DNA from 4 places in the Janthinobacterium sp. PSPC1-1 genome. Region 2 is predicted to be linked to each of the others. Evidence: predicted binding sites of a transcription regulator. Region 2 holds the regulator's gene; each other region holds the start of a gene.
The links. The regulator LexA, encoded in region 2, represses DNA repair genes until DNA is damaged. The targets are predictions, from matches to a motif close to ACTGTATNNNNATACAGT.
Positions count from the first base shown of each region.

Region 1: a site for LexA is predicted at 2,722-2,739, ahead of imuA (translesion DNA synthesis-associated protein ImuA). Genes of this name have one in related genera too.
Region 3: a site for LexA is predicted at 2,983-3,000, ahead of recA (recombinase RecA). Genes of this name have one in related genera too.
Region 4: a site for LexA is predicted at 1,232-1,249, ahead of ACP7EG_RS02675 (PA0069 family radical SAM protein). Genes of this name have one in related genera too.

Region 1 covers NZ_JAFCWP010000001.1:222,874-230,298, reverse strand. The annotation lists gene ACP7EG_RS01095 (glutathione S-transferase N-terminal domain-containing protein) at 1-489, opposite strand, end outside; gene ACP7EG_RS01090 (Y-family DNA polymerase) at 574-2,061, opposite strand; gene imuA (translesion DNA synthesis-associated protein ImuA) at 1,991-2,701, opposite strand; gene ACP7EG_RS01080 (putative Na+/H+ antiporter) at 2,908-4,173, shown strand; gene ACP7EG_RS01075 (GNAT family N-acetyltransferase) at 4,208-6,241, opposite strand; gene ACP7EG_RS01070 (MFS transporter) at 6,325-7,425, opposite strand, start outside.
Region 2 covers NZ_JAFCWP010000001.1:374,326-381,750, forward strand. The annotation lists gene folC (bifunctional tetrahydrofolate synthase/dihydrofolate synthase) at 1-629, shown strand, start outside; gene ACP7EG_RS01670 (SPOR domain-containing protein) at 654-1,652, shown strand; gene ACP7EG_RS01675 (CvpA family protein) at 1,673-2,161, shown strand; gene purF (amidophosphoribosyltransferase) at 2,200-3,723, shown strand; gene ACP7EG_RS01685 (cystathionine gamma-synthase family protein) at 3,832-5,073, shown strand; gene lexA (transcriptional repressor LexA) at 5,153-5,788, opposite strand; gene rpsF (30S ribosomal protein S6) at 6,065-6,454, shown strand; gene priB (primosomal replication protein N) at 6,475-6,774, shown strand; gene rpsR (30S ribosomal protein S18) at 6,800-7,090, shown strand; gene rplI (50S ribosomal protein L9) at 7,118-7,425, shown strand, end outside.
Region 3 covers NZ_JAFCWP010000003.1:341,487-348,911, forward strand. The annotation lists gene ACP7EG_RS12620 (class I SAM-dependent methyltransferase) at 1-1,013, opposite strand, end outside; gene recX (recombination regulator RecX) at 1,109-1,564, opposite strand; gene recA (recombinase RecA) at 1,792-2,892, opposite strand; gene ACP7EG_RS12635 (response regulator) at 3,142-3,876, shown strand; gene ACP7EG_RS12640 (sensor histidine kinase N-terminal domain-containing protein) at 3,873-5,411, shown strand; gene ACP7EG_RS12645 (DUF4212 domain-containing protein) at 5,404-5,718, shown strand; gene ACP7EG_RS12650 (sodium:solute symporter family protein) at 5,715-7,425, shown strand, end outside.
Region 4 covers NZ_JAFCWP010000001.1:600,835-608,259, forward strand. The annotation lists gene ACP7EG_RS02665 (methyl-accepting chemotaxis protein) at 1-419, shown strand, start outside; gene ACP7EG_RS02670 (tRNA-uridine aminocarboxypropyltransferase) at 491-1,183, shown strand; gene ACP7EG_RS02675 (PA0069 family radical SAM protein) at 1,312-2,451, shown strand; gene ACP7EG_RS02680 (hypothetical protein) at 2,538-2,801, opposite strand; gene ACP7EG_RS02685 (hypothetical protein) at 2,914-3,090, opposite strand; gene ACP7EG_RS02690 (PatA/PatG family cyanobactin maturation protease) at 3,247-5,163, opposite strand; gene ACP7EG_RS02695 (aspartate/glutamate racemase family protein) at 5,457-6,170, opposite strand; gene ACP7EG_RS02700 (DUF917 family protein) at 6,167-7,387, opposite strand; gene ACP7EG_RS02705 (sigma 54-interacting transcriptional regulator) at 7,362-7,425, opposite strand, start outside.

The sequences.
Region 1 (7,425 bases), 150 kb from region 2:
CACGCCCAGCAGGCGCCTGGCCTCGCCGAGGTAGCGTTCCAGCGGACGCTTGTCTTCGTAGTCCTTGCCGGCGAATTTATGGAAGAAGCCCACCTGGCCAAACATGGGGCCGATACCGCCCATCTGGAACATCAGCCACTGTATCGTTTCATAGCGCAGGCCCGCGTCCTGCGGCAGGAACTTGCCCGTCTTTTCCGCCAGGTACAGCAGGATGGAGCCCGACTCGAACAGGGCCAGCGGCTTGCCGTCGGGACCGTCCGGGTCGAGGATGGCGGGAATCTTGTTGTTCGGATTGAGCGACAAGAAGGCGGGCGACAACTGGTCGTTCTGCTCGAAACTGACCAGGTGCGGCTCGTACGCCAGGCCCAGCTCTTCCAGCAGGATCGAGACCTTGATGCCGTTCGGCGTGGGCAGCGAATACAACTGCAGGCGCTCGGGATGCAGTGCAGGCCATTTTTGGGTGATGGGGAAGTCGGAAAGTTGGGACATGGAAATCCTTATTCAAGTGGTTGACGCAGCGCAAGCAAGAAAGCAAGTATAGCCAAGCATGGCAGTTTCAGCAGGACAGCACATTCAGCCAAACAAACCATGCAAAAACCAGCGCGGCGCGGCGTCCTCTCCGCTGCCGGCGATGCGTTCGCGGTAGACCCAGTAGTGGGCGTGGTCGCGTCCTTCGGCAATAAAATAATCGCGCGCCTGCGACTGACCCCACCAGCCCGCCTCGATGCGCTCGGCGACAGACACCATTTTCAAAGGCGAGCCATAAAAGGGCCGGTGTTCGCGCATCAACAGGGCGATGGGCTGGGCCAGCAGCCAGCCGGGACGGGGCATGCCGGGCAAACCGGGTGGCAAGTCGGGTAGCGCGCTTCTTGAAACGGGCTTGGCCGGCAGCGGCAGCCACTGGTTGGCCGCTTCGGGCCGGTAATCGGCGCGCGGGGATGCCTGCAAGACATTCTCGGCGCCCAGGCGCGCCACCAGCAATTCCATCAGGCGCTGGCGCTCCTGCGGCGTGCCGCCCGGCTCGGGAAACAGGCTCTCGCTGGGCGGCGCCATCGGCTGCACCTGCAGCGCTTCCAGGGTCAGGCCGATCACGGGAGAGTCCAGCACCAGCTGCGCCAGGCGCTCCTTGAGCAAACGCACCAGGTGCTCGTCGCGCCAGACGGCCTCGCCCAGCGCCAGGTCGATGACGGTGGGCGGGCGCGCCACCCTGCCCCGCTCGTGCGCCAGCAGCAGCTGTATGCGCTCGACGGCAAATTGCCGCGCACACAGCCAGCCCGTCATTTGCTGCAGCAGGCGGCGCGCACCGAACAGCAACGCGTCCGCGTGCTCGACGCGGTCGAACAATTCCAGGCTGGCGCGAAACGTGGGCGGCGCTTCCATCCAGACGAACAATTCCGTGCTGTGACCATGCGCGTCGTCGAGCATGTCCAGCACGGCGGCGCCGCAACGGCGCTGCAAGCCGGGCCGGGGCAACTGGCGCAACTGCCCCAGGGTGCGGCAGCCGATGCCCTCCAGCCAGTCGAGCCAGGGGCGCGCGGGCGGCAGCAGGGAGCACGGCAGGCGGTCGAGGCGGCGCACCAGACTGGCCATGCTCAAGGTCCGGCCCCGGCGCGTACCGGCGCGCGCCAGCAGCCAGGCGCCGCGCGCCGTGGGGGCGCACGACAGCTGGGCCGTGTAGCCCAGCGCGCGCAAGCTGGCCGCAATCTGCCGGCACAGGGCGCGCACGCCGCCGAACAGGCGCAGGCTGGCGCCCGCGTCGACCAGCAGGGTCGCTTCTTCGCCCTGCGCCACCAGCGGCGAGTATTGCAGCAGCGCCAGCGCCACCGCTTGCAGGGCTTGCGCTTCCAGCTCAGGCGAGCGCCCGTGCAGGCGCGCCTGCGGCGCCAGCATCAGCGCACCCGCGCGGCGCATGCCCGGCCGGATGCCGGCCGCACGCGCCAGCGGCGACAGGGCCATCACTTGCTCCTGCTCCAGCACCACGCCCAGCTGGTCAGCCGACCAGCGCGGGCAAAATACTTCGAGCGGGAGCCGGGGCAGGCACAGGCCGATCCAGAGTCGCATGACGTAGCAATAATGAAGGAGGTTGCAGGGGCAGGAACAGGGGCGCGTCGCGCTGCGGTCCCCGGCGCTTGATGAAGCCGATCTCGATGCCGCCGTCGGCCGGGCGCACGGACAGGCGCAGCGGCGCCGGCGACGCATCCTGCGCGCCGTGCAAGGGGCGCAGCATGCAAAACAGGGTGTTGCCGCCTTGCGCGGCCAAGTGCAGCCGGCGCAGGCTGTCGGCGCGCACGTGCGATTGCCAGAACAGCAAGGCGCCGCAACTGCCGCTGCGCAAGATGTTTTCCGCCGCCCACAAGGCATCCTTGCTGCCGGCGCTTTTGAGCCACAGCAGTTGCGACGGCGCCAGCCCCTGCGCGGCCAGGGCCAGCGCCTGCGGCGGATGCGGTGGCTGCAGCAGCACGATGGGCAAGCCCGGCAGCTGCGCCAGCGCGGGCGCCAGCAGCCGCAATTCGCCGCTGCCCGCCTGCTGCACCAGCAGATCGATGAGGCTGCCGCTGGGCCAGCCGCCGCCGGGTAACTGCGCGGACAGGGCGGCAAAACCCGTGTCCAGGCAGCGCGTGGCGCCCTGCCCCAGCTGCGATGCGCGCCATAAAGACGGGTGCAAGGCTTCCGGCGAGGCCATCAATTCGGAATGTTGCATAATTGAATATGAAGATGAATACTGTATGTATATACAGTACTATCCAACCCGGCTTTTGGCAAGGCTTATCTGCCAGATAGCGTGCCCGGGGCCGCTCCGCCATGTCCGAAAAACCCCGTTTCTGGCATCGATTGCTGTACCATAAGCACTCTCCTTACCGCCTGGCAAAGTACCAGTCGGCTCCCTCCGTCCATAAGGAAACGCATTTGACCACCATCCAAATCATCAGCGCCATCGTCTTCGGCCTTGCGCTCATCCACACCTTCGCCGCCAAGTCATTTGAAACCCTGGCACAGCGCCATCCCCGCCATGGGGGCCTGCTGCACCTGCTGGGCGAAGTGGAAGTCGTGTTCGGCTTCTGGGCTTTCATTTTAATCATCATCATGGCCTTTGTCTCGGGCGGCGAGGCGGCCATCGAGTATGCCGAATCGCGCCAGTACACGGAACCGCTGTTCGTCTTTGTCGTCATGGTGGTAGCCGCCTCGCGCCCCGTGCTCGACGCCGTGCAGCGCCTGCTCAAGGGCGTGGCGCGCGTGATGCCGCTGCGCACGGAACTGGCCCTCGTCTGGCTGGGACTGGCGCTCGTGCCCCTGACGGGCTCGATGATCACGGAACCGGCCGCCATGACCCTGGCCGCGCTGATGCTGGCGCCACAAATCTTCCGTCCGGGCATCCCCGAATGGCTGAAATATGGCGCGCTGGGCGTGCTGTTCGTCAACGTTTCCATCGGCGGCACCCTCACTTCGTACGCGGCGCCGCCCGTGCTGATGGTGGCCACCACGTGGAACTGGGACAGCGCCTACATGGCCAGCCATTTCGGCTGGAAAGCCGCCATCGCCGTACTGGTCAACGCCACGGGCGTGAGCATATTGCTGCGTAAATATCTGCACAGCAACACCTCCGATATCAAGCCGAAAGCCGGTGAAGTGGAAGCGCCGAAAGTGCCGCTGGCCGTCAGCCTCGTGCACATGATCGTGCTGGCCGGCGTGGTGGCCCTGGCGCACCATCCCGTGCTGTTCTTCGGCCTGTTCCTGTTCTTCCTCGGCTTCGTGCAGGCGTATGAGCGTTATCAAAGCCCGCTGATCCTCAAGGAAGGCTTGCTGGTCGGCTTCTTCCTGGGCGGCCTGGTGGTGCTGGGCGGCATGCAGCAATGGTGGCTGCAACCCATCGTCTCCAGCCTGGAACCGCTGGCCCTGTTCTTCGGCGCCCTGGGCTTGACGGCGATCACCGACAATGCGGCCCTGACTTACCTCGGTTCGCTGATCGTCGGCATGACGGACGAAGCAAAATACATGCTGGTGGCTGGCGCCGTGGCCGGTGGCGGCCTGACCGTCATCGCCAATGCACCGAATCCGGCCGGCGTATCCCTGCTGCGCCGCGGCTTCAAGGATGAATCGATCGGCGCCGTCGGCCTGCTGGCCGGCGCCCTGCTGCCGACGGCCGTGGCGGCCCTGGCCTTCCTGGCTTTGTAATCACCGCAGTGCGGCGGCCACCCTGGCCGCCGCTTTAATCGCCTTCGTACACGAGGAAGTGCAGCCGGTCATAAAACAGGCTGTAGGCATAGTCGAACGTGCCCACGCTGCGAAACCCCTTGTGCAGATACACCTGCAGCGCTTCGCTCTTTTCCCATACCGTCAAGCTGATGCGCGCGCAGCCCTTGCGGCTAGCCAGGTCGCGGATTTCATGGAACATTTGCCTGAATAAGCCCTGGCCCCGGTATTTCTCGTCGATGGCCAGACTGCTGACGAAACAGTCGTCGGCACGCGCATGCGCGAGCACGAAGGCGTCATACGCATCGTCGAGCGCCTTCATGTCGTCGCGGTAATACGAAACGGCGCCGCAGGCCTGGAACTCGTCCATCGTCGCGGCCGTGAAAAAGCCGATGAAGCGCCCATCCTCGTCATGCAAGCCGTGGATGTGCGCCAGATACGGGTCGATGTTTTGCCGCCGCTGCAGCTCGACGAACTGCAGATTGAGTTTATTTCCAAAAGAACAGTATTCGAGGTAGCTGGTGGCAAACAGCAATTTGGCCATGCGGTTCTTCACCTCGTCGCCCAGCAGTTCACCCGCCACCAGCTTGAGCGGCGCATGCGACAGCAAGCCCGCCTGCGCCTCATCACCTGGCGGGGCGGCATCGCCGATGGCCGGCATGCGGCTGCCGTGGCGGCCCACGGTGGGGCGCCAGAAAGCGCCGGCAGCAATATGCTGTGAACGGTGGGCCAGCAGGTAGCGGCAAAAGACGGCATTCACGCGGTCCAGCTGCGGGTCGTTCGACAGCACCGAGTAATAGTGGAAGTGATCGATGTCCGCCCGCAGCTGGGCCGCATACGCCATGCGCGGCACTTCCTCGATGTCGAACACATCGACGATGTCGGGCAGGCGCAAAGGATCGTCGAGTTGCCAGTCGAGTTCATCGAGCCGCGCCACGCAGCGCGCATACGCGCGCCGTTCCTCGTCGCTCAAGGGGATGTGCATCTCGGTAATGATATCGTCCAGCAAACGCATGCCGCGGATGCCGCCCGCCACCGCTTCGCGCACGCCGTCATGCAGCACGCAATAGCGCTGGTAGAACTCGGCATGGCTGAGCAGGGTCACGCCCAGGTTTTTCTTCCATTCGGCATAGAACTGGCCGAACAGCTGCGCTTCGAATTGCGGGCAGGAACGGGGAATTTCCCCATCGATACCCGCATACGCGAGGTTCACATTGCCCTGGATCACACGCAGCGCGGCGTCGTTCTTCTTGGCAATCAACATGCCCGTTTCATCGAGAAACAGATTCATCCAGCTGACATGCCGGCGCTCTTCGCTGTCATCAGCGTTGCGCTGAAAATAATCGGGCACTTCCGGCTTCATCAGGAAAATCGTCGCCGGATTATGCGGGATCGTATCGACATCCATGTACATGCCGCCGTATTCGCACATGATGAGGATGCGGAAATAATCGGACAAGGTGGCGAAGTAGCGCTGCGCATGCAGGGTATCGAGGATATCGAAGCGGGCCGGTGCAAAGTCCAGCGCCAGCGCGCGCAGCGAGTTGATGTGTAGCGTCGTGCCGCCGATGGCATAGCGGCCTATCGTGTAGCGCCCGGCGCCGCCCGTGGGGCTGAAACGTGCGTCATCGCGCAATTGCTGCGCATCCCACACCCACAGGATGGAGACATACGGCGCGCCGCCGCTGTACCGCACTTCTTCCAGCGCCGCGCCCCACTGCCCAATCGCTTCACAGGCGATGGCCGGCAGCGGCCCGCCCATCCAGATGCGGTGCAGGTAGCGCTCGTCGTCGCCCAGCGCGCGCGTGGGGATGCAGCTCAGCGATGAACAGCTTGCCGCATTGAAATACGTAAAATTGCCGGCGACAAAGCTGCGCAGGGCGGCGATGCCCGCCTGGTGCTCTGCGGCCAGTTGCGCCAAATCAATGCCGGCCGGCCGGACATCGGCCAGGGTGATGTAATCGAGTTTCAGCCGGTGGATGCGGAACTCGTATTCCAGGCTGAAAATCTTTGCTTGATCGTGTTTTGAAGCCAGGTCATCTATTTTCATGGGCGCACCATCTTTCGCAGGAGAGTGTCAATCAACGTCGCAGCAGGTAAAACAAGGGCGGGAACATGCGCAGCGTGGCGCCATCAGTGTCGGGCCAGCCGCACCTCGCTTTGCCGGCGCCCCGCCATGCCCCGCGTAAACAGCAGCAGGCAGATGGCGATGAGCACGATGACGGGGATATTCAGTAGCGCATACGTTTCCAGCGCATAGCCGAAGCGCTGGCACAGCACGTTGTACAGCTGCAGCCAGGCGGACAGATAAATGCAATACAGCAAGCTCATGGCGGCCGTCGTCAATGTCATCGATTCCTTGCTGGCCGTGATTGCGCTGCGGAGCAAGGCGCCGTTGAACAGGCCGAAGCCGATGGAATAGACAAACATGCAGGCCGCAAACACATCGACGTGGTGGCGACCCAGCCCCGCGCCCAGCATGCCGGCGGCCGCGATCAGTCCGCCCAGGCGCAGCAGATGGACGAGGGGGAAATCCTGGCGCAGGCGCTGGATGGCGATGCTGCTGAGGACAAAGCCGGACAGAATCACGCATTGCAGCGCGATATACGTGGCATAGGATGCGCCCATTTCCTGCAGCACGAAGAGGGGCGAAAAACCGATCCAGGCCGTCAGGGGCACGGTGGCCAGCCCGGCCGTGAACATGCCGAACATGAAGCGTTTGTTGCTGAAAATGGCGACATAGCTGCGCACGATGGCGCGGCCATCCAGGCGCGGCTGTGTCGCCGCCGTGCGCGGCATGCTCGTGAACAGGCCCAGCAGGGACAGCAGCGCCAGCAGGCCGGAGAGGAAAAACACGTAGCGCCAGTCCAGCCGGCTGATGATGGCGCTGCCGAGGATGGGGCCGGCCAGGGGCGCGAGGATGGTGGTGCTCGACAGAATGCTGCTGAGCTTGACGGCCGCCATGTCGTCGAACAGTTCATGGATCATGGCATAGCCGATGAAGATGAAGCAGCAGCCCATGCCCTGGATGAAACGCAGGGCGAGAAATTGCTCGATGGAAGTAGCAAACGGCACCGCCAAGGTGGCCAGCAAGAACAAGGTATTACCAGTCAGCACCAGCTTGCGCTTGCCGATGGTGTCGGCCAGGGGCCCCAGGAAAATCTGCAGAGAACTGCCGCCCAGCAGATACAGGCTGAGGGACAGGGGGACGAATTTTGCCTCCGCCTGGAACTC
Region 2 (7,425 bases):
ATTCGGGCGACAAGCAGCAGTGGAACTATGGCGGGCGCGAGCAGCGCCGCAATTCGCTGGCCTACCCGAGCTTGCGCGGCGCCAACCAGATCCTGAATGCGACGGCCGTGCTGGCCGCGCTGGAAGTGCTGAGGCTGAAACTGCCCGTGGGCGCGCAGGAAGTGCGCACGGGCCTGGTGACGGTGGAATTGCCGGGCCGCTTCCAGGTCTTGCCTGGCCGCCCCAGCGTGATCCTCGACGTGGCGCACAACCCGCATGCGGCCGCGGCGTTGAACCAGAACCTGGGCAACATGGGGTTTCACCCATACACCTATGCCGTGTTCGGTTCCATGCACGACAAGGATATCGATGGCGTGCTGGCCGCGATGAGCGAACACGTCGACCACTGGTGCCTGGCGGGCTTGCCTTCGCCGCGCGCGGCCACGGCTTCCGAACTGGCGGCCAAGGTGCAGATCATGCTCGAAGATAAGCCCGACAGCAGCGAGCATACTGTGTCTATTTTCGATGATCCGGCACAAGCTTTTGCAAATGCAATGAGCCGGGCCGGTGAGAATGATAGAATTGTGGTCTTTGGTTCTTTCCTCACCGTCGCCGGCGTGATGAAGGCCCGAAAATCCTCACTTCACTGAAACGCACTCGACTGAAAATCACGCATGGGCTTGTTCTCGAAACTGTTTAAAAACAAGCAAGAATCCTCTGGCGAAGACAGCGGCTTTTATGTCCCTGGCGAAGCACAGTCGCCGACCCGCAAACGCGCCGCCAACACCTCCGGTGGTGGCGGATCGCGCCGTGGCGGCAAGGAAGCGCCGGACCCGGTCTTGCCTGAGAAAAAGCGCGCCCGCCGCCGCCTGGTCGGGGCCATCGCCCTGGCCCTGGGTGTGGCTGTCGGCTTGCCGATGCTGCTCGATTCCGAGCCGAAAGCGCCATTCAACGATATCGCCATCGACATTCCCTCGAAAGAAAAGGCTGCCGCGCCTGCACCGGCACCCGTGCCGGCCGCGCCCGCTCAGGCGGCTGCGCAGAATGGCCTGGACCAGTCCGAGGAAATCATCGACGCACCGCTGCCGCCAGCGGCCAGGCCCACGCCGGCACCAGCAGCGGTACCGGCGCCCGTGCTGGCCGCCGTCCAGCCGGCGCCTGCCAAGCCGGCCTATGTGGAACCGAAACCCGAGCCCAAGCCGGTCAAGGTGGAGCCGAAGCCTGAGCCGAAACATGAAGCCAAGCCGGAACCGAAGCACGAGGTCAAGGTGGAATCGAAGCCGGAACCCAAGCATGAGGTAAAACCGGAAGCCAAGCCTGAACCGAAGCCTGCCAAGCCGGCGCAATCGGCCGACGATGCCGCGCGCGCTATGGCGATTCTGGAAGGCAAGGCGCTGGACAAGCCGCAAGAGAAAGCACAAGACAAGGCACACGACGCCGGCAGCGGCAAGTTCGTGGTGCAGGTGGCGGCCCTGGCGACGCAGGACAAGGTCGATGAATTGCAGGACAAGCTGCGCGAAGCGGGCATCAAGTCCTATACGCAGAAAGTCTCCAGCCCATCGGGCGAGCGCATCCGCGTGCGCGTGGGCCCGTTCGGCAGCCGCGAGGACGCTGAAAAGACCCGCGCCAAGCTGCAGAAGCTGGGCCTGGGCGGCAGTCTGGTACCGGCGTGATGTTGCAAGGCTGAACGGACGTGACGATCTTCGATTACCTGGTGCTGTTCGTGCTGGTGACGTCCGTGCTGATCAGCATGATGCGTGGCCTGGTCAAGGAAATACTGTCATTGGTCAGCTGGATCGTGGCGTTCGTCATCGCCAACGCGTATGGCGCCACCCTGGCGAAATTCCTGCCGGAAGCCGTGCCGGGCGAAGCCGTCCGCCTGTTGCTGGCCTTCGTGGTGCTGTTCATCGGCGTGCGCATTTTGATGGGATTGCTGTCCATGACGGTCGACGCACTGGTCAAAGTGACGGGCCTGAGCCTGGCCGACCGCACCCTGGGCAGCCTGTTCGGCGTGGCGCGCGGCCTGGTGATCGTGCTGACCACCGTCATCTTGTGCGGCATGACTTCCATACCGCAGCAGCCATTCTGGAAAAATGCGCTGCTCAGCCCGTTCGCGGAGCAGGGCGCGCGTGCCATCAAGCCTTATCTGCCTGCCGTTTACGCGCAGCATGTGAAATTTTGAATTTTTTTAAAATCAGTAGCACAGTTTAGGAGCACACCATGTGTGGCATCGTCGGCGTCGTTTCCCATCAACCTGTCAATCAATTGCTCTATGATGCATTGTTGCTCTTGCAACATCGCGGTCAGGACGCGGCAGGGATTGCGACCAATCACAGCAGTATGTTTTCCATGCACAAAGCCAATGGCCTCGTGCGTGACGTCTTTCGTACGCGCAACATGCGTTCGCTGCAAGGCACGACGGGCATCGGCCATTGCCGCTACCCGACGGCCGGTTCGTCGAGCGAAGAGGAAGCACAACCGTTTTATGTGAATGCGCCGTTCGGCATCACCCTGGCGCACAATGGCAACCTGACCAACTGGGAACAGTTGAAACAGGAAATGTTCAAAAATGACCGCCGCCACATCAATACCGATTCCGATTCGGAAGTGCTGCTCAATGTGCTGGCGCATGAAATCCAGGAAGCGACGACGGGCCTGAACCTGGACCCGGAAGCCATCTTCAAGGCCATCACCGTGCTGAACCGCCGCGTCAAGGGTGGCTACGCCGCCGTGGCGCAAATCGCCGGCGTGGGCTTGCTGGCCTTCCGCGACCCGCACGGCATCCGTCCGCTGTGCCTGGGCATCAATGAAACGGAGCAAGGCCCCGAATACCTGATCGCCTCCGAATCCGTGGCCCTGGAAGGCATGGGCTTCCGCTTCGTGCGCGACATCGGTCCCGGCGAAGCTGTCTTCATCGATGCCGACAAGAAATTGCACAGCGCCCAGTGCGCCGACAATGCCAGCCTGAATCCGTGCGTCTTCGAATTCGTCTACCTGGCCCGTCCCGACTCCGTCATCGACGGCGCCTCGGTGTACGCCACGCGCCTGAAGATGGGTGAATACCTGGCTGAAAAGATCCGTGCCGAATTGCCGGACGTGCATATCGACGTGGTCATGCCGATTCCCGATTCCTCGCGTCCTGCCGCCATCCAGCTGGCGCTGGCGCTGAACCTGGAATACCGCGAAGGCTTCATCAAGAACCGCTACATCGGCCGTACCTTCATCATGCCGGGCCAGGCGGCGCGCAAGAAATCCGTGCGCCAGAAGCTCAACGCGATCCCATCCGAATTCAAGGATAAAGTGGTGTTGCTGGTCGACGATTCCATCGTGCGCGGCACCACCAGCCGTGAAATCGTGCAGATGGCACGCGAAGCGGGCGCGACGAAGGTCATCTTCGCCTCGGCCGCGCCACCGGTGATTTACCCGAACGTGTACGGCATCGACATGCCGACGCGCGATGAGCTGATCGCCTATGGCCGCACGACGGAAGAAGTGTGCCGCGAAATCACGGCCGATTATCTGGTGTACCAGGATATCGGCGCGTTGAAGCAGGCGATTGCCGACGTCAACCCGGCACTGACGAACTTCGAGGCCTCGTGCTTCGATGGCGTGTACGTGACGGGCGACGTGTCGCAGGAGTATCTGGACCGCCTGGAATATGCGCGCCACCATCCGAAGGCGGCAGCGCCGGAAGATACGCCACGTTCCCAGCTGAACCTGAACCTGGCGACGACAGAAGCATAAGTAACCTGCCCGGCCGATGCCGGGCTTTTTTTCGGGGTCAGACCCGTCGGGTCTGACCCCAGCACTTGCCTTGGGTTAAGCGGCAAATCGAACTCCGGAACTTCCACCATGACCACCAAAAAAACCTACGGCTTTACCACCACCATCCTGCATAACGACCGCCGCAAGGGTATCGAGCATGGCTCACTGCACAAGCCTGTGCACACCTCCGTCGCCTTCGGCTACAGCGACGCACGCCAGCTCGCTTCCGTGTTTCAGGGCAAGGAGCCCGGTTTCCGCTACGGCCGCCAGGGTAATCCGACGGTGTCCGCGCTGGAAGACAAGGTCAACAAGATGGAAGATGGCGTGGCCACCTTATGTTTCGCGACCGGCATGGGCGCCATCGGCGCCGTGGTGCAGTCGTTGCTGCGCGCGGGCGACCATGTGGTGTCGTCGGCCTTTTTGTTTGGCAACACCAACAGCCTGTGGCAAACGGTAACGGGGCAGGGCATCGCCGTCTCCTTCGTCGACGCCACCGAGGTGGCCAATGTGGCGGCCGCCATCACGCCGGCCACGCGCATCGTGTTCGTGGAAACCATCGCCAATCCGCGCACGCAGATCGCCGACCTGGCAAAGATCGGCGCCTTGTGCAAGGAACGCGGCATTTTGTACATCGTCGACAACACCATGACGACGCCTTACCTGTTCCGCCCGAAAGTGGTGGGTGCGGGCCTGGTGGTCAATGCGCTGACGAAATCCATCGGCGGCCACGGCAATGCGCTGGGCGGCAGCTTGACGGACACGGGCGTGTTCGACTGGACGCAGTACCCGAACATTTTCGACAATTATAAAAAGGCGGCGCCAGCCCAGTGGGGCATCGCGCAAATCCGCGCCAAGGCCTTGCGTGACTTCGGCGCATCGCTGGGCCCGGAAGCGGCGCACCATATCGCCGTGGGCGCGGAAACCATGGCCTTGCGCATGGACCGCACCTGTTCCAATGCCCTGGCGCTGGCCAGCATGCTGGCCGCCGACCCGCGCGTGGCGGCAGTGCATTACCCGGGCTTGGCGTCGCACCCGCAGCACGCGCTGGCGACGGACTTGTTCCGCAGCTATGGCTCGCTATTCAGCTTTGAATTAAAAGATGGCATCGATTGCTTCGATTTCCTGAATCGCCTGAATCTGGCCATTCCAGCGAGCAACCTCGGTGACACGCGTACCCTGGTCATTCCCGTCGCCCACACGATCTTTTACGAGATGGGTGCCGAGCGCCGTGCCAGCATGGGCATTGCCGAGTCCTTGATCCGCGTGTCGGTGGGTATTGAGGATGAAGCGGACCTGCTTGAAGACTTCCGCAGCGCGCTTGAGCATTGAAACTTGCGTGTCACGCATGAGAGGGAACCGCAACTAAAAACTGGGGTCAGACCCGGCGGGTCTGACCCCGGCATGCAACTTAATGCCAGCTGCGCATCAAGCCTACCGCTAAACCTTCCAGTGCAAACTCATCTTCCGGCGACACGGTAATGACCTTGAAGTCGGGGTTTTCCGGCAGCAGTTCGATGACGGAACCTGTCTTCTTGTAGCGTTTGACGGTGACTTCGTCGCCGATGCGGGCCACGACGATCTGGCCGTTCTTGGCGCTGTCGACCTTCTTGACGGCCAATAAGTCGCCATCCATGATGCCGGCGTCGCGCATGGACCAGCCGCGCACCTTCAGCAGGAAGTCGGGCTTGGCCGAGAACAGGGCCGGGTCCACGTTGTAGCTCGCTTCCAGGTTTTCCTGTGCCAGGATGGGCGAGCCTGCCGCCACCCGGCCGATCAGGGGCAGCGACATCAGCAGTGCTGCCGGCACTTTCGATGCCGGCGCTTCGGCCGCCGCACCGATCAGGCGGATGCCGCGCGAGGTACCGGGCGAAATCTCGATCGCGCCCTTGCGGGCCAGGGCTTGCAAATGCTCTTCGGCCGCATTGGCCGATTTGAAACCCAGTTCATTGGCGATTTCGGCACGGGTGGGAGGAAAACCCGTGTTTTCAATCGCGTCCTTGATCAGGTTCAGGATTTGTTCTTGTCGTGCTGTCAGCTTGATCATGAGCGGTGGGTGCATACTAAAATGCTGTCTATATGAACAGTCTGTATTTTTGTACAGTATCGCCCACTATGCAAGGGGATTTCGGTTATTTGCGCGAATTTCGTGCGAAATACCGGAATGGGCAGGAAAAAACGCCTGGCCTGCCCCGTGCGCGGGCCGCTTGTTGAAGGAATGATTGAAACGTTTGCAAAAGGCGGTTATAATCTTCGGCTGACCTTCCCACACCCGTCTTGACGCCGGGGTGGGCGATTATCAATCCGACCTGAAGGAGTTTGCATGCGTCATTATGAAATAGTCTTTATCGTCCATCCGGACCAAAGCGAGCAAGTGCCCGCGATGATCGAACGCTACAAAGCCAGCGTAACCACCCGCGGCGGTTCGGTTCACCGCGTGGAAGATTGGGGCCGCCGTCAAATGGCTTACTCGATCCAAAAGCTGCCTAAAGCACACTACATCTGCCTGAACATCGAATGCGACAACGAGACCCTGGTCGAGTTGGAAACAGCATTCAAATTCAATGATGCCGTGTTGCGTCACCTGACCGTTAAAATGAAGAAAGCTGAAACAGCTCCTTCGCCGATGATGAAATCGGTACAACGCGAAGACGCGGCCAAAAGCCACCGCACCGAAGCACCAGCAGCCGCTCCTGCCGCAGCAGCAGCTTAATTTCTGACCAGGATCGTGCGCTGAACCAGCTACAAGTTACCGCCATCATTGCCGAGCGCGAAATATTGCGCTATACCCCGGCAGGGCTGCCGATTGTGAATGCAGTATTGCAACACAGTTCGCAGCAGATGGAAGCAGGGATTGCCCGTTTGACCGAGTTTGATGTTGCCGCGCTAGCCGCTGGCGAAATTTCAGGCCGGTTCAGCCAGGCAAGCTTGGGCGGGGTGTATCAGTTCACGGGTTTCCTGGCCAGGAAGAGCCGCAACAGCAAGAGTTTGGTGTTTCACATCATTGATTTTAGTGCAGTCAATTCTGACTAGCGCATTTTAGATACAGGAGCCTGACATGGCATTCGGTAAAAAGTTCGACAAAAATAAGCTCAAGCTTAAAGAAAAACGCAAACAGCAAAACCCGTTGTTCAAACGCAAGAAGTTCTGCCGCTTCACCGCAGCTCACGTTGAGCAAGTCGACTACAAAGACGTCGACACGCTGAAAGACTTCGTCCAAGAAAACGGCAAGATCATGCCAGCACGCCTGACCGGTACCAAAGCGCACTATCAGCGCCAAGTCGACACCGCAATCAAGCGCGCTCGCTTCCTCGCGCTGCTGCCATACACCGATCTGCACCACGCTTAATCGGTCAGATATTCCTGGAGAAGAACTATGCAAATCATTCTGTTAGAAAAAGTTGTTAACGTCGGTAACCTCGGCGAAGTCGTCAAAGTCAAAGACGGTTACGCACGTAACTTCCTGATCCCGCAACGCCTGGCACGTCGTGCCACGGCAACCGCTGTGGCTGAATTCGAAGTCAAGCGCGCCGAACTGGAAAAAGCTGCTGCCGCCAAACTGGCCGCATCGCAAGCCCAGGGCGAAAAACTGAGCGGCCTGACCGTTCAAGTTGCTCAAAAAGCTGGTGTTGATGGCCGTCTGTTCGGTTCCGTCACCAACTTCGACATCGCTGAAGCGCTGAC
Region 3 (7,425 bases), on a different contig from region 2:
GCCTCGCCCAAGGCACCCGTCACCTTCATGGAGATCTGCTCGACCGGCGCCACCAGCAGGATGCGTACAGCGCGCAGTGCGGCAGCCTGTTCATGCGCGGTCAGCTTGCGGCTGCCCTTGACCCAGTAATCCTGGCGAAACTGCCGGTTCAGCAGAAAATCGGCGGTGTTCTCGCGGAAAGTGGCATCCGGAATCTGCGCCAGGAAAGCCAGGTGTTCGGGCGAGAAATTGAGCGGGGCAACATGATCGGGGTAGGCGGCCGAACCGGCAAACTCGAGCTTGACCCCGGCCAGCACCGGCTTGATGGCCGAAAACGATACCGGTTGCCAGTAATGATTGAAATATTCGTGGGACAGATAATTCGGATCCTGCTCACCGAGCTGTTGCAGCCGCAGGGCGATGCTGGGATTGGCCAGCAGGTAGCGCGGCTTGGTCTCCATCATGCGGTTGACAAAGGATAGCGCGCTGCCCACGCGCGTCAGGGAATCCTGCCCCGGCGCGCTCAGCACGCGGCTGTGCTGCTCCATCAGGTCGCGGATCGGCGCCATCGCCGCCCAGCCCGCCTGCGTGTTGTAACTGATGTACAGCACGCCACCCGGCTTGAGCTTGCGCGCAAGGAAATCGGCGATATGCGCCTGGTTTTCCGGCGAGATCCAGCTCCAGATACCGTGCAGGGCGATGAAATCGAAGTCAGGCAGGTCGGTACGGGCGCAAAAATCCTGGAACGATTGCTCCGACAGCACGGCGCCATTGCCGGAGACCTCGGCCAGTTCCTGCGCAAAGGCGGTCTGGGCCGGATTGAAATCAGTGCCATACCAGCGTGTGCAGGACGCTGCGGCATGGATATTGACGGTCACGCCCTGGCCAAAGCCGAGTTCGCATGCGGTGCTGACCTTCGGCGGCTGTATGCCCCAGCTCAGCAGCAACAACTGTATGCGCAAGGGGTTCAATTCCGTGTAATAGCCGTAGGTGTATGCGGTTTCGGCCGTGTAGCCGGCATGCCAAGCGCTCATCAGGTGTCCCGTATATCAAGTAAAAAAGCTGGGACGCAACATGCGCAGCAGCAATTGGGCAGAATAACTGATCCTTGCTGTCAAGTTAACAAATATTACTCGTCGTCGGGCTCCAGGCCTTTCAAGGCCACCTGCACGGCGCGCTGCGAAAAACCGCGCTGCATCAGGAAGCGCACCTGCTTGTTGCGCTGCTCGGCATCCTGCGCCACTTCACCGAATTTGCGGCGCCACACTTCGCAGGCGCGCGCGGTCTCGCCTTCGGCCAGGCCCGCCTTGAGTTCCTGCAGCGCTTCACCGCCGATGCCATGGCTTTGCAATTCCGCCATGATGCGGCTATTGCCGAAACGGGCCGAGCGGCGGTGGATCAGCGATTCGGAAAAGCGCTCCTGCGACAGCCAGTTGGCCTGCTCCAGGCTGTCGAGCAAGGCTTCCACATCATCGCCTTCCTGCGCATGCCGCTGCAGCTTGCGCCGCAATTCCATGCGGCTATGCTCGCGCATCGACAGAAAGCGGAGCGCCCTGCCCTTCAAGCTTAGTTGTACTGCAGCCATACACCCACCTTGTCTTTCATTCCACGATCACAGCACCCAAACACAATCGCCGCCCGGCGCAACAGCGCGGGACGGCGATCAGGATCCTACCTTGCGGCAAGCCATGCGTAGGTCGGATCAGGCCCCTTGGGCCGTAATCCGACAACATTGTTGGCGTCTGATCCGACAACATTGTTGACGTCTGTGGTGTTGTCGGATTACGCGCGGCTTTGCCGCGCTCATCCGACCTACTCTGCCTTGGCTTCCGCCTTGGCAGCCTTGTCAGCGGCTTTATCCGCTTTTTCCGGCTTTTCAGCAGCCAGCGGGGGCAGTTCACGCACGCCCAGCGACGCGCGGACCTTGTTTTCGATTTCGCGGGCCAGCGCCGGACGCTCTTGCAGGAAGGCGCGGGCGTTGTCCTTGCCCTGGCCGATGCGTTCGCCGTTGTAGCTGTACCACGAACCGGATTTTTCCACGATCTTGGCATCCGAGCCCAGGTCCAGGATTTCACCTTCGCGCGAAGTACCGGCGCCGTACAGGATGTCGAAGTGCGCTTCCTTGAACGGTGGCGCAATCTTGTTCTTGACGACCTTGACCTTGGTTTCGTTGCCGATCACTTCATCGCCGGACTTGATCGAGCCGGTGCGGCGGATATCGAGGCGCACGGAGGCGTAGAATTTCAGCGCATTGCCGCCCGTGGTGGTTTCAGGACTGCCGAACATCACGCCGATCTTCATGCGGATCTGGTTGATGAAGATGACCAGGGTATTCGTGCGGTTGATGGAACCGGTCAATTTACGCAGGGCTTGCGACATCAGACGCGCTTGCAAGCCTGGCAGGGAATCGCCCATGTCGCCTTCGATCTCGGCGCGTGGCGTCAGTGCGGCCACGGAGTCGATGACGACCAGGTCGACGCTGCCCGAACGCACGAGGGCGTCGCAGATTTCCAGCGCCTGCTCGCCCGTGTCCGGTTGCGAGATCAGCAATTCGTGCAGGTTCACGCCCAGTTTTTGCGCGTAACCGACGTCGAGCGCGTGCTCGGCATCGATAAAGGCGCACGTGCCGCCCAGCTTTTGCATTTCAGCAATGGTTTGCAGGGTCAGCGTGGTTTTACCCGACGATTCAGGACCGTAGATTTCCACCACGCGGCCGCGCGGCAAGCCGCCCACGCCCAGCGCGATATCGAGGCCGAGCGAACCGGTCGACACGACTTGCACTTCTTCGATCACCGCGCTGGCATCCATGCGCATGACCGAACCTTTGCCAAACTGCTTCTCGATCTGCGCCAGTGCGGCGGCGAGCGCCTTGGCTTTTTCCGATGCGGGTACTACAGCTTTTTTATCGTCCATATGTTCTTTCAGCCGTTCTACAGTTGCGGACTCAGTGGAATCCGGCAGCCTGCGATAGCGCCAGTGGGTTAAATTCTTTACACAGACAGTACTGTATAAAAAAACAGTGATCAATGCAAGCGGAACGTGGATTTGTTTTGAAACAGATCAATACAACCCTGGTTTTTCACAAAAACTATCCACCTTGCGGGAAATGAAACACAATACAGACTTCAGATGTCCTGATGTTGCAAGCATAGGAAGTGCACCATGCGTATTTTACTTGCCGAAGATGACAGCGTGCTGGCCGATGGCCTGACCCGCTCGCTGCGCCAGTCCGGTTATGCCATCGACTACGTCAAGACCGGCCAGGAGGCCGATACGGCCCTGTCCACCCAGGAATTCGATCTGCTGATCCTCGACCTGGGCCTGCCGAAGATGTCCGGCCTGGAGGTGCTGCGCCGCCTGCGCGCGCGCGCCTCGCTGCTGCCGGTGCTGATCCTGACGGCTGCCGATTCCATCGAACAACGCGTGAATGGACTCGACCTGGGTGCCGATGATTATATGGCCAAGCCGTTCGCCCTGTCGGAACTGGAGGCAAGAGTGCGCGCCCTGACGCGCCGCGGCGCCGGTGGCGGCGCCACCGTCATCAAGCACGGCCCCCTCAGCTACGACCAGGTGGGGCGCAGCGCCTACATCAACGACCAGATGCTCGACCTGTCGGCGCGCGAACTGGGCTTGCTGGAAATCCTGCTGGGCCGCACCGGCCGCCTCGTCTCGAAAGAGCAGCTGGTCGACCACCTGTGCGAATGGGGCGAAGAAGTGTCGAACAACGCCATCGAGGTGTATGTGCACCGCCTGCGCAAGAAGATCGAGGTGGGCGGCGTGCGCATCGCCACCGTGCGCGGTCTCGGCTATTGCCTGGAAAAATACTCGGAAGCGGCGCGCCTGAACGCCGAAGCGGGCGAGGCGGCAGGCCCGGCCAGCGGACCCGCCAGCAAGTGAAGGCGCGCGAAGCGCCAGCGGACGAGGTGGACGACGACGACTGGTTCGAGCCGCCCACCACGGAGCAGGATGACACCATCGAGCATTCGCTGTTTGGCGAAATCCTCGACTGGATGCTGGCGCCCTTGCTGCTGCTGTGGCCGATGAGCATCGCCATCACCTACCTGGTGGCCAAGGGCATCGCCAATCAACCGTTCGACCATGCGCTGGAAGACAGCGTGACCGTGCTGACGCAGCAGGTCAAGCAAGCCGATGGCGCGATGCTGCGCCGCATGCCGGACAAAAACAGCAATAACAAGGGCCGCGACTTCCTGCGCGGCGACGATGTCGACACCCTGTATTACCTGGTGGTGGGCGGGCGCGGCGAATACCTCGACGGCGACCGCGACTTGCCGCCGCCGCAAGAGCCCGACAAATACCGCAGCGGCATGGTGCTGTTTCGCAACGACACCATCCATGGCACGCCCGTGCGCGTGGCGTTCAGCTATCTCGACATGCCGTCCGGCAGCGACGACGAACCGCGCCGCACGCTGGTGCAAGTGGCCGAGACGCTGGAAAAACGGGCCCAGCTGGCCAACGAAATCATCAAGGGCGTGATCTTGCCGCAGTTCATCATCCTGCCCGTGATCCTGGCCCTGGTCTGGTTTGCCCTGGCGCGCGGCCTGTCGCCGCTGGCGCAATTGCAGGAGCGCATACGTGCCCGGCCACCCGACGATTTGAGCCCCATCGAATCGGGCCAGGTGCCCGAGGAAATCACGCCATTGGTCGGTTCGCTCAACGAGATGCTGGCGCGGCTGTCGCTGTCGATCGACATGCAGAAACGCTTCATCGCCGATGCCGCGCACCAGATGAAAACGCCGCTGGCCGGCATGCGCATGCAATCCGAGCTGGCCTTGCGCCAGACCGACCACGACGAGATTCACCGCTCGCTGCTGCAACTGGCGAAAAGTTCGGAAGCGGCCACGCGCCTGGTCAACCAGCTGCTGGCCCTGGCGCGCGCGGAAAACCAGCCGCAGGCGGGCACGGCGTTCGAACCGATCGAGCTGAGCGAACTGGCGCGCGGCGTGGTGCAGGACTGGGTGCAAGCGTCGTTTGCCCAGCATATCGACCTGGGCTTCGAACAGCCCGCGTATTCGATCATGATTTCCGGCAATCCCATGATGCTGCGTGAACTGCTGAGTAACCTGATCGACAATGCCCTGCGCTACACGCCGGCCGGCGGCAGCGTCACGGTACGCGTGCGCAGCACCCTGGAACTGGCCATCCTGGAAGTGGAAGATACGGGCCCCGGCATACCGCAGGCCGAGCGGGCGCACGTGTTTGAACGCTTTTACCGCATTCTCGGCAGCAATGTCGATGGCAGCGGCCTGGGCCTGGCCATCGTGCGCGAGATCGCCCAGCAGCATGGCGCCGAAGTCGATATTTTTAACAATCCGCGCGCGCAGGCGCCGAAACTGCCGGGCACCCTGCTGCGCCTGAGCATTGCCCTGCTGTTGCCGGACGCGCCAGAAGAGGATGACATCACGTATGGATAAGCCCAGCCTTCCCGCAGCGCCGCTGCGGCCGGCGCGCACACCCAGCCCCGAGCTGCAGGCGCGCCTCGACGTGCACTGGCACAAGACGCGGCGCCTGACGGCCATCCTGCTGCTGATCTGGCTGCTGACGGGCTTCCTGACCGTGTTTTATGCGCGCGAACTGCTGCACCTGAATCTGTTCGGCTGGCCGCTGCCCTTCTATATGGCGGCCCAGGGCGCCTCGCTGGTGTATCTGGCCATCATCGCCTTCTATGCCTGGCGCATGCGACGCCTGGATCGGGATTTTCATGCCGAGGAGAAAACATGAGCGGCCAGCGCAGCTTCTTTGCGCGGCTGTGCCGCTACTACCTGCTGTTTACCGCCGGTTTCGCCGCCTTCCTGCTGGCCCTGTCGGTGCTGGAACAGGAAGGCATGCCGCGCGCCTGGATCGGCTACCTGTTCATGCTGGTCACCATCACCCTGTACGCCACCATCGGCGTCATCAGCCGCACCTCGAACGTCACCGAATACTATGTGGCGGGGCGCAGGGTGCCGGCCATGTTCAACGGCATGGCCACGGCCGCCGACTGGATTTCGGCCGCCAGCTTCATCAGCCTGGCCGGCGGCCTGTATCTGAACGGCTTCGACGGTCTGGCCTTCATCATGGGCTGGACGGGTGGCTATTGCCTGGTGGCGCTATTGATCGCGCCCTACCTGCGCAAATTCAGCCAGTACACGATTCCCGACTTCCTCGCCGCCCGCTACGGCAGCGGCACCGACAAACGGGGCGCCAGCGTGCGCGTGGTGGCCGTGGCCGCCACCATCATCGTCTCGTTTACGTATGTGGTGGCGCAGATCTACGCCGTCGGCCTGATCGCTTCGCGCTTTACGGGCGTGGATTTTTCCGTCGGTATCTTCCTGGGACTGGCCAGCATCCTCGTTTGCTCCTTTCTTGGCGGCATGCGCGCCATCACCTGGACGCAGGTAGCGCAGTACATCATCATCCTGGTCGCCTTTCTGATTCCCGCCATGTGGCTGTCGGTCAAGCATGCAGACAATCCCGTGCCGCAGATCGCCTACGGCAAGGTGCTGCCGCAACTGAGCGCGCGCGAACACGTGCTGGAAACGGACCCGAAAGAAAACGAAGTGCGGGCCATCTTCCGCCAGCGCGCGCAAAGCTACCAGGAGCGCATCGCCGGCTTGCCCGGTTCCTGGGAGCAAGGCCGGCTGGCGGCCCAGCGCCAACTCGATCATTTGCGCCAGCGCAATACCTCGCTGTTCGATATCCGCAACGCGGAGCGCTACCTGGTCGCCTATCCGAAAAGCCCGGACGAGGCACGCGTGTTGTGGCAGGCGGCGCAGGTACAAAATCAGAAACGCGCCGAACCCATCATTCCGCACGCGCAGCCGTTTCCCGCCGCCGACCGCGAGCAGTCCGACATCAAGCGCAACAATTTCCTGGCACTCGTGTTTTGCATGATGCTGGGCACGGCCGCCCTGCCGCATATCCTGATGCGATCCTATACCACGCCCTCCGTGCACGAAACGCGTGTGTCCGTCTTCTGGGCCCTGTTTTTCATCTTGTTGATCTATCTCACGATTCCCGCGCTGGCCGTACTGGTCAAGTACGATATTTACTCGGCACTGGTAGGCACGCAATACACGAACCTGCCCACCTGGGTGTCGTACTGGGCCAATGTGGACAAGCTCAGTCCCCTGATCAGCATCGTCGACGTCAATCGCGACGGCATCGTGCAACTGGCGGAAATTTCCATCGATGCCGACGTGCTGGTGCTGGCCACGCCCGAGATCGCCGGCCTGCCCTACGTGATTTCCGGCCTGGTGGCGGCCGGCGGCCTGGCCGCCGCCCTGTCGACGGCGGACGGCTTGCTGCTGGCCATTTCAAATGCCCTGTCGCACGACATCTATTACAAGGTGGTCGATCCCAGCGCCTCGACGCAAAAGCGCGTGACGATTTCAAAATTGCTGCTGCTGGCCGTGGCCTTCATCGCCGCCTATGCGGCTTCGCAAAAGC
Region 4 (7,425 bases), 230 kb from region 2:
ACGTCACGCAGATCATGAACCAGATCACCGATGCCAGCGATGAGCAGCGCGCAGGCATCGAACAAGTCAACCAGGCCATCGGCCAGATGGACCAGGTGACGCAGCAAAACGCGGCCCTCGTGGAAGAAGCCGCTGCGGCGGCTGAATCCATGCAGGAGCAGGCAGCCAAGCTGGCCGACGTGGTGGGCGTGTTCAAGCTCGATGCCACGCAGCACTCTGTTTCCGCCAGTGCTGCCCCGTCTGTGAAAGCGTCTGCGCCGGTCAAAACTGCCGTGCGGCCTGTCGTGCAAGCGGCCGTACGGCGCGCGCCAGCACAGCCCGCAGCCGCGCCGGGCAAGGCGGCGCCAGCGGAAGCTGTGCGCGCACGCGCGCCGAAGGCGCCGGTGGCGTCTGGCGCCGACGAATGGGAAGAGTTTTAAGCGCAGATTCCCCGTGGCCTGGCGCGGGCGCTACAATCGCGGCTTGAAGACAGCCGCGAACGCGCTCCGCCATGACCACCCGCCGTACCTCCAGTTCTACCAGTTCTACCTTCGCATCGTCCTCCCTGGCTGAACCCGCCAAACGCGCACGCTGCCCAGCCTGCCTGCGCGCCGCAAGCAGCTGCATCTGCCGCTGGATCGCCCCCGTGGCCCATGCAGTGGACGTGCTGATCCTGCAGCATCCGCTGGAAGTCCACAACGCCAAGGGCAGTGCCCGCTTGCTGCACCTGAGCCTGCCCAACAGCCGCATGCTGACGGGCGAGCAGTTTGCCCCCGATACGCTCGCCGCACTGCTGGCCGACAAGCACAATGTGCTGCTGTATCCGGATACGCCCGGCGACCGTTCGCTGGGCATCGCGCCGCCGCCAGCGCTCGACCCCGCCATCTTGCTCGATCCGGCCCGATTTTTGAGCCAATTGCAGCTGGTGGTGCTGGACGCCACCTGGCGCAAGAGCCGCAAGATGCTGTACCTGAATCCCTCGTTGCAACAGTTGCCGCGCCTGCCACTGCGCGATACGCCCGCTTCCCATTACCTGATTCGCAAGGCGCACGCGCCAGACCAGTTATCGACCCTGGAAGCGACCTGCTATGCCCTGATGCAGTTGGAGCAGGATGCGCCCCGCTTCGTTCCCCTGATCACGGCATTTGACGGCTTTGTCGAACAGCAGTTGAGTTATGTCATGCCGCATGGTGAAAAAGCGTGAAACGGCAGCACGCCAGCCCTTGATCTTGCCCGCACAGCGGCATAGTATACTGTACGTATATACAGTTAGTGGGGCCGTTCATGAAAGCAATCATTCCAGAGCACGATGACAGCTTCGCCGGGCAAGCCATGTTGCCGCCGCAATCGCTGAAAGCCCTCAAGGGGCGCGGTGCCGTGTCGAACCTGCAAGGGCGCTACGAGGCGCAGGCGCGCGCCGGTTTCGATGACGGCTGGAGCGTGGGTGGCCTGGATGCGGCGGAGGGGGAGGCGGCGCCGGGCTGGAAAACGCAGGTCAGCGACGAGCAGGCGCGCACCATCCTCACGCGCAATGCTTCGCCCGATTTGCCCTTCAATGTGTCGCTGAATCCGTACCGGGGGTGCGAACACGGCTGCATTTACTGCTTTGCCCGTCCCACGCACAGCTATCTGGGCCTGTCGCCGGGCCTGGATTTCGAAAGCCGCATCTACGCCAAGGTGAACGCCCCTGAGCTGTTGCGGCGCGAACTGGCCAAGCCGTCGTATGTGGCCGAGCCGATCGCCCTGGGCGTCAATACCGATGCGTATCAGCCGTGCGAACGCGAACGGCAGTTGACGCGGCGCGTGCTGGAAGTTCTGCACGAGTGCGATCATCCTGTGGCGCTGATCACCAAATCGTCGCTGATCGAACGCGACATCGACATTCTCGCGCCCATGGCGGCCAGGCGCCTGGCGGCCGTGGCCGTCACTGTCACCACGCTCGATCCCGCCATCGCGCGCACGCTGGAGCCGCGCGCAGCCGCCCCGGCGCGGCGGCTGCGCACCATCCGCACCCTGACGGAGGCGGGCATCCCCGTGGGCGTGAGCATCGCGCCCATCATTCCTTTCGTGACGGAACCGGAAATCGAGCAGCTGCTCGAAGCCGTGCGCGACGCGGGCGCCATCCACGCCCATTACGTGGTGCTGCGCCTGCCGTGGGAAGTGAGCCCCTTGTTCCAGCAATGGCTGGAAGCGCATTTCCCGGAACGGGCCCAGCGCGTGATGAACCGGGTGCGCGAAATGCGTGGCGGCAAGGATTACGACAGCGCGTTCGGCATGCGCATGCGGGGCGAAGGCGTGTGGGCCGATCTCATCCGTCAGCGCTTTGAAAAGGCCGTGCATCGGCTGGGCTTGCACGGCAAGGGTGGCCGCTTCAAGCAGCTCGATTGCACGCAGTTCCGCCGGCCACTGGTGGTGCCGCCGTTGGGGAACTCGGCAAAAGGGGGCAATGCGGGGCAGCTGGATTTGTTTTAGCGCATGGCGTGACCGGACTGCGGTCAATGCAGTTCCCGCTTCTGGCGGAGGCCAGGAGGCGGGAATCTGGCGAGCGGAATCGGTGCTCAGTGGCAGATGGCAAAGGTGCCATTCACGCCTTGCCAGTGAATCGCGCCGCGCCGGGCGCAGCAGGCGCTGCAATTATGGGCTGTCGGTCCGCCTATCGGCCCGTGCGTATCGAAGCACTGGCCTTGGCCGGTGTTGGTCGGTCCGCAGGCGGACGGCTGCATGCCGCTGGTGTGCGGGCCGCTGGCTTGTACGTTGGCTTGTGCGTTGATGGGGCCACGCGCGCTGCGCGAAACAGGCGGGCTTTGTAATGGGAGTCGCATCGCTGTCATTCCTCAATTGTGGATGATGCCGGCCCGCTGAACGGGCGACGAGAAACTCATCGCCCGCAGGCATGCCGGGTTTAGCCGGGATGGCTTTATCTTGCTGGCGTGATCAGCAAACGGTGGCGGCGCAAGCAGCCATGCAGGCTTGCTGTGCGATACCGCTCAAGGCGCTGCAACCCATTTGGCACAGGGTGCAGGCAATGCCGGAAGGGGCGACACCCTGGCTGATGCTGGAGATGCTGGGGTTGCGTTGAACGGCTTTGGCTTGCAATGGCAGATTGTTCATTTCAAAACTCCTTGTGGTGGCGCCGCCGCGGGCAACGACAATGGATGTGTGTACCGAGGGGTACGGTGCTGATCGTTTCCCGCCAACGACCGTTTGCTGAAGCGCGTGCACGCATCGCTGCGCCCACGTGCCCCGACAAGTCAAATGGCGTGGCAGTTAGCGCTGCGACCAGTAGCGCACGGGTCCGACGCTGACCGGTATCACATCGCTGACGTCGACGGCGAAGCGGGCGACCGTGTTGGCTACCTGCAGATTTTCCGGGTTGAAGAAGGTCATGATGATGTCGTAGCACTCGGAGCCCGGGCGGCACACGGGACTCTGTTGCACCACGATGGTATCGAGCTGCATGCCGGTGGTTTTGGCCAGCATTTCCGCAGCCTGCATGGCATTCGTGGCCGAGAAGTTGAGGGCGCGGTCCATGCCCGTGACGCCCAGGTTGCGGAAGTCGTAGTAGATACGGTTCAGGAAGTTTTCCAGGCGCGCGCCCGTGTTGTCGCTGTTCAGTTCCTGGTTGTCCTGTGCCGCCATCAGGCTGCTGATCAGTTCCGGGACATTCCAGCTGAACATGCCCCGTATGGCTGGCTGAATCACGGGCACGACCTGGCCGGACATCAGCCTGGCGGCGCCCGCAATTACGCCGGGAAACGAATTCATGACGACCTTGCCATCGATCGTGCCGACAAAGGCCTCGAACAGCAGTTCATAGGTCAGGTCGGCATACGGACCGACGGGCACGATCGCGTAAATCGGCGTGGCGTCCAGGTTGACAGTCCAGGTCAGTGATTGGCGGAAATATGGCTTTGCGCGCAGGAATTCGATCAATTGCTGCGGATCGTCCGGGTTGTTCCTGCCCGGGGGCATGGCCTGGACAAAGGAATCGTGGCGCGCTTCGCTGCCGAAGTCGATGCCCAGGTTGCCCAGCGCATATACCAGCGTCGGGCCCTTGGCCGCACCGCCGCCGCAGCCGCAATCTGAGGCATCGATGCCGGAGGCGCTGATGCCTTGGCGCGTTGCGCCGGAAGGGGCCGCGAGGTTGGCCAGGGAGGGGGTTTCCCGCATGGGAACGCTGAGCGGATGCGCCTGCGCGGAAGTGTCGGCATTGGCTGGGCTCGCTTCAATCACAGTATCGTCTGACATTTCAATTTTCCCTTTTAATAATATAAGTTGAGTGGCGCCCGGCACATTCAATGTCCCAGTCAGGAGGCGGCGACAGTCCAGCTCGCCATTGGTGTTGCAACGCGTTGCGCTTTGCAGCAGTGCGCTGCAAACTCCACGAGGGTCAGGACGATCCCCATGTTGGTGTTGTCGGCATAGCAGCAAGGCTGCAATGGCCGAGACGATCGGGGTGGCAAAGCTGGTGCCGCTGTTGACAAGCACGCGCCCTGCGGGGGCGGCGCCGAGGATGTCGGTGCCGGGCGCCATGATGCCGCGCGCGCGATAGGCCTCGCCCCAGTTGCTGTTGGGCATGGGAGCACCTTGCCGGTCCAGGGCGCCGACCACCAGGGTGTACTCGATGGAGGCGGGGATATGCAGGCAATCGCAGCCGTCATTACCTGCCGCAGCGACCAGCAGGACGTTGCGTTCATGGCACAGCTGTATGGCTTTTTGCAGCAGGCCATCGGCGGCGCCGCTGTCGGACAGTTCACCGCCGCTGACGTTGATGATGTGTGCGCCATGCTCGACGGCCTGGGTGATGGCGCGGGCCAGGTCGAGTTGCGTACATTGCGTCAGTGCGCCGTCGGCGCGGTCGGCAAAGATGGGCAGGATCAAACCCCGACAACGGGGGACCAGGCCCGTGACGGGGCTGCCTGGCTGGCCAAAGATGATGCTGGCGACGTGGGTGCCGTGCTGCGATGCCCGGCCATTGCCGCTGGAGCCCGTGGCGAGGGTGTCAAGCAGTTGCAGGTTGGCGCCGGCAAAACAGTCGTGGCTGGTATCGACGGGACCGTCGAGCACGGCGATGCAGATATCGGCACAGCCGGCGTTGCCTTCTAGCAAGGCAGCCAGGCCGGGCAACAAGCCATGATTGGCCAGGCTGTCGTGGGTGGTGGATTCTTCCATAGTCGTCGGCACGGCGCGGCTCCTTGCTGGGTCTTGGGTGGCGTGCGGCACACCGTTTGAGGTGCTCCGCCCGCCTGCTGCGGCGCCTGCTGGTCAGGCACCGATAGCATGATCTTTAGCAAGGGATGTGCCAGAACGCCAAGTGCTTGATTTGCAAGGGGAAGGGTTGATTTGCATTGTCGTGACGCAACAATGATGGCGGATATCGTCCACTATCTTTGACGCGGATGGACGAAAACGGCAGCGGGGAAGGGTGGGGGGCGCGCCCGGTCACGGCATGGCGTGGCCCGGGCGCGTGCGGTGCATCAGCTATGCTTGCTGTAGCAGGCGCGGCTGGGACGCAGGCGCATGCGCACGAGGGAAACGAGGAAGCTGAAGCCTGCCTGGTTCGGATCGATGACCGGCACATAGGTGTGCAGCGCATCCTCCAGCAGGGCGGTGACGCGCGCGGCGACGCCAACAAAGCCTGTGCAGCCGAGCAGGATGGACTGGGCACCGTCTTCCTGTACGGCCAGCATGGCGGCCTGGAAGGTTTTTTCGACCACCTTGTCCAGCTTGTCGAGGTCGCCGACGGGACAGTCGATGGAGCGGATGGAGGCGAAGCTATCCTGCAAGCCGTAGGCCTGCATGTGGCCCTGCTGCATGGCGAGCGTGCTGGGCAGTATCGTCATGATCGACAGGCGCTCGCTGAGTGCCAGCGCGGTAAAGGCGGCTGGCGGGAAGCCGCCGAGGATGGGGATGTCGATCACTTCGCGCGCTGCTTCCACGCCGCACATGTCGAAGTCGCTGAGCCAGATGCCGTCGTGGCCTTCGCGTTCGATTTCTCTGGCCAGTTGTACCACCGGATAGCCGTTTTGCAGCCAGTCGATGCGGTATTCGATGCAGTCGTGCCCGGTCGAAATGTTGCGCACGGACACTTCGACGTCGGGCGGCATCACGGGCTGGACAGCGTCGAGCAGGTGCTGGTTGTAGGCGGCGGTGGCTACCGGCGCCACGATGCAGATGCGCAGCGGTTTCATGCGGCGCTCCCTGCTGCTGTGCTGGCATTGCCAGTGAGCGGCACATAGGGCCCCAGGTAGCCGATGGTGTTGAGCAGTTGCATGAAGCTGTCCAGTATCAGGCCGCTCCGTTCACGCAGTACCGGATTGGCTTCCAAGCCCAGCAGCGTTACCTTGCGCTGCTGCAGGGCCGGGTTGAGCGTGCCGTCAGGCAGCAGCAAGTCGCCATTCGAATACACGGCCTGGCCATCGCCCTCGACAAAGTAGCTGATGGTGTCGGGCGCCATGCAGATGGGGCTGCTGCGGCTGCTGTCCCAGACCAGCAGCGATTCGTTCTGGTACAGGACCGTACAGAGCCGGTCGCCCGCGCGGATGGTGATCTTCCCAAGGTCGAAGCCATTGCGCGATTCGGCTTCGGCAGCGACGAATGTACCCTGCGGAAACAGCGGCCGGGCGCGCACGTCGAATTGCAGCGCCAGATAGTTGACCAGTTCGTCAGCGCTGCGCAAGCGGCCTGCCTGCAGTTCGCGGCCCAGGCGCAGGGCACGCCCCAAGGTGCCGCGCACCGGCAGCGCGCGGGCCAGCTCTGCCGGTGCCATGATCCACATGGCCAGCCCGCCGAACTGCTTGAAATCGGCTTGCGAGACGATGGGGCGCATCATCTGGTCGATGATGGTTGCCACGTCCTGCCGTTGGGACTGAGCGCCGTTCTCGCCCTGGCTGTGTTCGACGTCAAGTTCCACGCGCAGTCCCGACTGGCTGACGAGGAAGGCCGGACGCGGACTGATCTGCGCAGCCGCATACGTCAGCTGGGGCAGCGAGGGTACGGCGCGGCCGGCGCCGTCGGCGTCGATCACCGCCAGCCCCAGGTGGGCGGCGACCAAGCAGGCGACGAGAAACCCCAGTGCTCCGCTTTCCGGCGGCGCCAGGTAGGACAGCGTGCGTTTTTCCCGCGCCAGGCGCTCCCTGACCGCGATCACGGCACCCACGGGCCCCTGCGGAAAGTGGGCGCCATTGATCGCCACGGGCGAACCCAGGTAAGCCACCATGACCGTATCGCCATCCGTGGCTTCGTCGACGCTGACCACGCGCACCTGGGCGCGCGGATAATAATCGCCGGCGTGGAACTGGGCCAGCAGGCTGCGCGCGGACGTGAGCGTGCCGCCGCCACCGCTGCCGAAGAAGCAAGCTCCCAGCAGCAGCGATTCAAGGTCATCGTGGTTCAGCAGATAGCTCATGTTGCGTATCCTCAGGTTGGCATGGCATGGAAATGGCC